Regions from separate parts of the Desulfovibrio sp. 3_1_syn3 genome, predicted to be linked through region 1. Evidence: riboswitches for the same ligand, from Rfam matches in the RefSeq annotation. Region 1 holds a riboswitch; the other holds the start of a gene.
What was found. A riboswitch is a leader RNA that binds a small molecule or an ion and turns the genes downstream of it on or off. The one in region 1 is predicted to bind cobalamin.
Positions count from the first base shown of each region.

Region 2: linked by a shared signal. The riboswitch ahead of HMPREF0326_RS12345 (anaerobic ribonucleoside triphosphate reductase) and the one ahead of metE (5-methyltetrahydropteroyltriglutamate--homocysteine S-methyltransferase) in region 1 are both predicted to bind cobalamin.

Region 1 is NZ_ADDR02000001.1:642,542-646,563, forward strand. Features, by position in the region: gene HMPREF0326_RS02745 (bifunctional diguanylate cyclase/phosphodiesterase) at 1-1,672, shown strand, start outside; cobalamin riboswitch at 1,851-2,028, shown strand; gene metE (5-methyltetrahydropteroyltriglutamate--homocysteine S-methyltransferase) at 2,315-4,022, shown strand, end outside.
Region 2 is NZ_ADDR02000002.1:244,038-248,059, reverse strand. Features, by position in the region: gene HMPREF0326_RS12345 (anaerobic ribonucleoside triphosphate reductase) at 1-1,887, opposite strand, end outside; cobalamin riboswitch at 2,018-2,199, opposite strand; gene HMPREF0326_RS12340 (hypothetical protein) at 2,422-3,324, opposite strand.

The DNA.
Region 1 (4,022 bases):
CGACAATCAGCCCACCTACACCTCGCCGCACATTCCGCAACTGTTGGCGGGCGATTACAACGGCCGCTGGCTTTTTGACGTCTGGCGCGAGGACAATGTGCTTTCCCCGGAGGACGGGGGGATCTTCAAGGACTGCCTGAACGCGCTGGAACAGGGCGCCTCCTCGGGCGAGATGACCGTGCGCCTGCGCCGCCGGGACGGGCGCTTCATCTGGTGCAGGGTCACCTATACCTGCCTGACCGACCCGGACCTCGGCATCCGCTACATCGGCACCATCAACGACGTGGACGAAGTCACCCGGGCCACGCAGGCCCTGCGCTTCAGGGCTGAATACGACCCCCTGACCGGCGCGTACAACATGCAGACCTTTTTTGAAAAGGCCGACCTGCTGATCCGCCAGGGCGACGGGCCGCGGCATATCGTGCGTTTCGACGTGGCGGGCTTCAAAGGCATCAACGAAATGTTCGGCCTGGAGGAAGGCGACCGCCTGCTGCGGGCCATCGCCCATCTTGTGCGCGAACAGATCGACAAACGGCTGGAAACCTTCGCCCGCCTGTCCGGCGACGTGTTTGTGGCCTGCCTCGCGGGCGACCGCGAGCGGGTCCGACATTTTGTGGGCTGGCTCTCGCGCCAGTTGCGCGAATATACCCAATCCTACCGTGTCATGCTCTTTTTCGGCATCTGCCCGGTGGAAAAACGCAGGACCCCGGTGCACGTGCTCTGCGACTGGGCCCATCTGGCCCTGAAAACCGTCAAAGGCAGCGATCTGACCAACTACGCCTTTTACGACGGCGAGTTGCGCGCCCGGCTGCTGGATGAAAATAATATCAAGGACCAGATGCACGAGGCCCTGGAAAAAGGCCAGTTCGTGCTCTACCTCCAGCCCAAGGTGGAGATTTCCAGCGGCCGAATTGTGGGGGCCGAGGCCCTGGCCCGCTGGCAACACCCCACGGACGGGCTGATCCTGCCGGGCCGCTTTGTGCCGCTGTTCGAACGCAACGGCTTCATCGTCCGTTTTGACGAGTACATCTGGGAACAGACCTGTAAAATGCTGCGCCTCTGGCTGGACAAGGGCTATCGGCCCACGCCCGTGTCCATTAACGTCTCCCGCATGCACTTCAACGACGACCGTTTCTGCGGCAAGCTGCTGACCCTGACCGACAAATACCGCCTGCCCCGGCACCTGCTGGAACTGGAACTCACGGAAAGCGCCTTTTTTGAAAGCGAAAGAACCCTGATCCGGGTCATGAACGACCTCCAGGAACAGGGCTTCGTCTTTTCCATGGACGATTTCGGCACGGGCTATTCCTCCTTGAGCACCCTGCGCGCCCTGCCCTTCAACATCGTCAAGCTGGACCGCACCTTCATCAGTGACGGCACGGACAATGAACGCGGCCAGATCGTAGCCCGCAACACCGTCACCCTGGCCCGCCAGCTCAAGATGAAAATCATCGCCGAAGGCGTGGAAACTGTGGAGCAGGCGCGCTTTCTGCTCAGCATCGGCTGCAATTACGCCCAGGGCTACTATTACTCGCGCCCGGTGGATCCCGAAGAATTCGAGGTGCTCAGCTTTGTGCAGGAAAAGGCCTTCTGGGTGGACCCCAGCCTCCAGGAGGAAGCCCGCCGCCTGAACCTGCCCCTGGGCTTGAACGCTCCGGACCGGGAATACTGAACCGCCGCATTGCCGGAAGCTTTTCCTGATCCGTGCGCCTCTCGGAAAGGCCGTCGGGGGGCAACGCCGCTCCCAATTCATGCCCGCCCCCCCATTGAACACCGCCCTCGTGCGGCGATTTTCCACGCCTTCGCCCCGTGGGCTTGTCCCTCGGCAATGCTTGACAGCGCAGGCCAAAGCATATATCAATTTATCTAGATATTGTGATGAGAAACGGAAAGCGGTGTAAATCCGCTACGGACGCGCCACTGTAACCGGGACAAACCCAACCGAAGCCACTGTTCGACACGGACGAACGGGAAGGCAAGGCGAGCACGGGCCGGAAGTCAGGAGACGACTTGTCACAATGGCCGCGATTGGTGCGGCACGGCAGTACTGTCTCGCGTATAGGCATTTGCCCGGACTGGAGCTTACGTTTGAAATTGCCGCCCAACGGCCCGGCATCTCCGCTGTTTTGCGTTCCACGGCCCACCGGCGGATGCGCCGTGCGGCAATTTCGCGGCGCGGATTTTCCTGAAAGCCCGCGCGGAGCGGTTTGTCCCGCACAAAGTCGGACCGCCCTCTCCGGATGCATCCCTGTATTCCGGCTCCGGACGCACGTGAAATGGACTGCCCTTTCAACTCTTTTGAAAGGAGCATCCCATGCGAACTCACATTCTCGGTTTCCCGTCCATCGGAAAACAGCGGGAGCTGAAACAGGCTCTCGAAGCCTTCTGGAAAGGCGATCTTGCCGCTGAAGCGCTTGCCGAAACCTGCACGGCGCTGAAGAAACGCCATTGGCGCATCCAGCAAGACGCCGGTCTTGACTATGTGACCACAGGCGATTTTTCACTCTATGACCGCATGCTGGACATAACCCGCATGCTCGGCGCAATGCCTCCCCGCTTTGCCCCCTGCCTCAAGGACGCGCACCCGGATCTGTATTTCAGCATGGCGCGCGGCGATGCGCGGCGCAACATCCCGGCCTTGGAAATGACCAAGTGGTTTGACACCAACTACCACTATCTTGTGCCGGAAATCGATGCCGATACGCCCTGGCATCGCGAAGAGCACCCGCTGGTCGCGGATACAAGGCTGGCCGGGGAACTCGGCTTTTCGCCGAAACCGGCCCTGATCGGTCCGTTCACCTGGCTGGCCCTGGCAAAAGCCCGCAACGGCGCGCGCAAGTGGGAGCGTCTGGACGCGGTTACGGCCGCCTATGCCGACCTTTTTACGCTTCTTGCGCCCTTGTGCGACCGCATCCAGGTTGAGGAACCCGTGCTCTGCACGGAACTTCTGCCGCAAGAGGCGAGCGTGGCTTTTCGGGAGGTCTACGCGGCCCTGAACGCGACCGGCAACGGCAAGCTCATGCTGACGACCTATTTCGGCCCGCTCTGCCGGAATCTGGATCTAGCCCTCGCTTCCGGCTGCGCAACGCTGCATGTGGACATGGTGCGCGGCAGGGAACAACTGGATGCCGTTCTGGACAAGCTCCCCGCCGACACGGCGCTTTCGCTCGGCGTGGTGAACGGACGCAATATCTGGAAAAGCGATTACGCCCAAATCCTGCCCCTTGTCACGCGGGCCGTCGCCGCGCTCGGCACGGAACGGGTTTTGCTGGGATCAAGCTGCTCGCTGCTGCACTGCCCTGTGGACCTGGAGAAAGAAACAACCCTGCCGGAGCACATCCGGAACCGCATGGCCTTTGCCGTGCAGAAGTGCGCGGAGCTGACCGACCTGCGAAACATCGCGGAAAACAGCGACCACGCGGCCCTGGCGGCCAATGCCGCCGTATTGCGGGCGGCTGCCGGGCATGCCGACAGCCGCATTGACGCCGTGCGCCGACGCGCGTCCGCCGTCACGCCGGACCAGCTTTCCCGCCGCTCGGCCTATCCGCAACGGCATGCCGCGCAGTCCTGGCTCAACCTGCCCCCGCTGCCCACCACGACCATCGGCTCCTTCCCGCAGACCGCCGCCATCCGTAAAACACGCCTGGACTACAAGCGGGGCGACATGCCGGAAGCGGACTATCTGGCCGCCATCAGACAAGAAATCAAAAACTGCATCGCAAAGCAGGAGAAACTGGGCCTGGACGTCCTTGTGCATGGCGAGGCTGAACGCAACGATATGGTGGAATATTTCGGCCAGCAGCTCGGCGGCTTCTGCTTTACGCAGAATGGCTGGGTGCAGAGCTACGGCAGCCGCTGCGTAAAGCCGCCCGTCATCTACGGCGACGTGTACCGCAAGCGGCCCATGACCGTGGACTGGATTCTCTACGCGCAGTCGCTCACGCAAAAACCGGTCAAGGGCATGCTGACCGGCCCGGTGACGATTCTCTGCTGGAGCTTCGTTCGCGAAGACCTGGAACGCG
Region 2 (4,022 bases), on a different contig from region 1:
GACGCCGGGAATACTGCCGTAGCGCTCCCGGTCCAGGGACACGAAACGCCCGCTTAAGCTTTCCGCCGGGGTGGCGATGAGCGTGAAGTTCAGGCCGGTCTTTTCCGCTTCCTCGTCGGCGCGACGGCGCATATGCCCGATGATTTCCAGGCCCAGCTTCTGGGCCTCCTCGCTTTCGCCGTGATGCGCGCCCACCAGGGCCTTGAGGGCCTCGGCCAGACCGATGAAGCCGATGGTCAAGGTGCCGTGCTTGAGCACTTCCCCTATGCCGTCGTCCCAGTCCAGCTTGCCGGAATCCAGCCAGATGCCGTTGCCCATGAGGAAGGGATAGTTGCGCACCTTTTTGGCGCTCTGGATCTTGAGCCGGTGCAGCAACTGCCGGAAGACCAGGTCGATCTTCTCATCCAGCAGGGCGTAAAACTTTTCCGGATCATTACGGGCTTCCAGGCCCAGGCGCGGCAGGTTCACGGAGGTGAAGCTCAGATTGCCGCGTCCGCAGGTCACCTGGCGTTCCGGATCATACACATTGCCCAGCACACGCGTGCGGCAGCCCATATAGGCCACTTCGCTGTCGTAATAACCGTCCCTGTAGTACTGGAGGTTGAAGGGGGCGTCAAGAAAGCTGAAATTGGGGAAAAGGCGTTTGGCCGAGGTTTCCATGGCCAGTTTGAACAAATCGTAGTTGGGGTCCTCAGGATTGTAGTTGACCCCTTCCTTGACCTTGAAAATCTGCACCGGGAAAATGGAAGTCTCGCCGTTGCCCAGACCGGCCTGGGTGGCCAGGAGCAGGTTTTTCATGACCATCCGGCCCTCGGCGGAGACGTCCGTGCCGTAGTTGATGGAGCTGAACGGCACCTGGGCCCCGGCCCGGGAATTCATGGTATTCAGGTTATGGATCAGGGCCTCCATGGCCTGGTACACGCGCCGGTCCGTATTGGCCAAAGCTTCGTCCACGGCATAGGCGTGGGCGCGTTCCGTCAGTTCTTTCCACTGTTCGGGAGCCGCTTCGGTCAGCGCGCGGCCCAGAGCATCGGCTCCGGCCATGCTCGGGCGCACGCCCACGGCATCCAGCAGTTTCCCGGCCAGTTCCTCCGCAGCGGCCGCGTCCAGGCCCCCGGCAATGCGCAGGCAGGCGCAGAAGGCCTTGCGGTATTCCTTGGCATAGGTCTTGATCACGCCCTCGGCCATGGCATAGTCAAAGTGCGGCACGCTCTGGCCGCCGTGCATTTCATTCTGGTTGGCCTGAATGGCTATGCAGGCCAGGGCCGAATAGCTTTCAATGGAATTGGGCTCACGCAGATAGCCGTGCCCGGTGGAGAAACCATTTTTGAACAGCGGGATCAGATTGATCTGGCAGCAGGTTTCGGTGAGCATGTAGAAATCTTTGTCATGAATATGGATATCGCCGTTAAGGTGCGCGGCCGAGGCGTCCTTGGGCAGGATATAATTGTCGATGAAGAATTTGGAGCCCTCGGAACCGTACTTGAGCATGGTGCCCATGGCCGTGTCGCCGTCAATATTGGCGTTCTCCCGCTTGATGTCCTCCCGGATGGCCGGGGAGTACGTCAGCTTTTTGTAGATATCCATCAGGTAGGATTCCGCGTTGCGGATCTTGGCGTGCTCCGCGCGGTAGAGAATATAGGCCTTGGCGGTTTTGGCGTAATCGTACTGGATCAGCGTTTCTTCCACCACGTCCTGAATTTCTTCCACATGGCGGAGGCTGCGCTCATCCAGCTTTCTGCAGACTTTTTCGGTGACGAAAAGCAGGTCCGTGGGCGACATGTCCTCGCCGCCCACAGCCTGATTGGCTTTGGTGATGGCGTTGAGAATCTTGACCGAATCAAAGGGCACGGACGCACCGTCCCGTTTCATAATACTGGCGGGCATGAAAAACTCCAGGCATGGAGGGGCTGTATGGAATAAAAAACCTCCGCCCGCAACACAGGCGGAGGAGGAAGCGCATTTATCCTCACTGCAAGACCTGACGGCAAAAGCCCCGTTGCCGGCGGTCCGTCCTCAAAGACGATGAATGAAAGCAGGTCTTCCGGCTTGCCGGCTCGCTTTTCGGCCTTCCCGGAGCGAATCCAGTGGCGCGCAAGGAAAAGCGGCATCAGTTCGGCGCACGGCGGCGGGTCCGCTCCCGATTTGAACGGGATTCCCTATTAAGCCCCGAAGGGCGCTTCCGTATCTCTAGAGATAGTCAAAACAGCCCCTTTCTGTCAATCAGAGGCGCGAAAAAAGGCTTCCTTGCTTCGTAGCAACATATTGAATTTAAAAGATAAATTTTAAGGGTACGGCCCTACGGCGACGACCGTCAGCGCTCCGGCCACAGTGCCGGGCCGCCATGCCCTCCAAAAGGTAGCGCCGGATGGTTTCATCGCCGACGATGCCGGGCAGGAGCATCTTGCCGCCCCCGCCGGTTCACCGCGCCGGGGCGGCCTGGCTTTCGGCTCCTCTCCCTGACGGGCCGCCGAGCCGCGCCGTGATCCAGAGGTCCAGACCGGGCACGCCCTCCTCGCCCACTGGCTGCCAGTCCAGCACGGCATCCCGCCGCGCTGCGGACAGATAGCGCACAAAACGCAAATGCAGATTCAGAGCGCTGTCCTTTTTATTCCGACCGACAAGCACGCTGTGGGCAGCCAGAAAAAACTTGCGGGACTCTCCTTCCGGGCCGTTGCAGTCCAGATAGAGCAGGCAGAGCGTATTCTGATCAATATCAATGTCGTTGAGCAGATCGTAATCGACCAGCCGCACGAACGCACCACCGGCGGAGACGTCGATCAGGCGTATTTTCCGTTCCAGATCCTGGCTGTAACGGCTCATATAGATCTGCACCTGGCCGCGCTGCTCCGGCAACATGGGCGCGAACCAGAAGCGGAATTTTTTGAGCATGCCCGGCCCCAGGCGCAGCCGTTCGTGCCGACGCAACTCCCGCCATAAGGAACGGAAAGGCGTCTTGAGCGTGATCTCGGTCAGGGCGTTTCCGGCGTCGCGCCGCACGTCCTGCACGCGGCAGTTGCAATAAAAACCGTGCCGCGCGACGGCAGCCTTACCGCTCTCTTCCTGCCCGTCCCTGGCCTCTTCCGGCTTCACCTCGATATCCGGCTTGAAATAGATGCGGCACTCCCCGCCCTTCAGTTCAGCGGGAATCAGGGGCTCCGCCGTGGACAGGACCGTGATGTCGCGGGCGGTAAAGGTTACGGTGCAGAGCAGAGGTCCCGCTTCGCGCGGACGGCCGTCAAAGGTGAGTTGGACCGGAAGGGCCCGGTCACGGGCGTATTCCAGGGCGGTTGCGATATTCGGACGCCAGAGGCAGAGGGGCATTACGCGGATCTCCTGTCATCACCAAGGATGCATGCCATGTCCTTTGGCACAGAGCAAGTTGGGGAATTGCCATTCTCAAAGCCGGCGCTGACCTCAGCCGGCTGTTGTCGTTATTCGCAGCAATGCTGTCCTCGTCTGTCGCGTTGCGGCTACAGCCAGGCTTCGCCATGAACGGTTCAGGCAAGCCCCGGCGGCAATAGCTGACGCCCGGTGGGACTGAGTTTCAGCCCTTTGCCTCAGGCGCGGGCGGCCACGCGAGTGAGCACCGGAGCAGGGGATCTTTCAACGTTAACCTGCCCTATTTCCCAAGGATTTTTCATGGATAGCTCACGCGGACGCGTTCTGTAAAGTCGCAACAGCGCCCCGTCCCGGTCGAACTTGACCGCGACGGGGCGCTGTTCAGACAAAACCTGCGAACGCCGGGGATATTCTAAGCAGATTAACTTTGAGAATTGACATTCTCAAAGTTTTTAAGCCGCTCGCTCTGCTCTCGATGTCCGTACGGCGGCATAGCCGCCAACGGCTGACGCTCGTGGCGAGCGCCTGCTTACGCAGCCGCCAGAGCAATTTCAAGGTGAAATGGCTCTAGGTTGGAAGTTTCATTCCCTGCCCAAGAAAGCGAATTCCGGCGCAGGACGCATGGTAAAGCATATTCGAACTTCGCATGGAACGGGCCTCGCGCAGGAGAGAATGAAAGC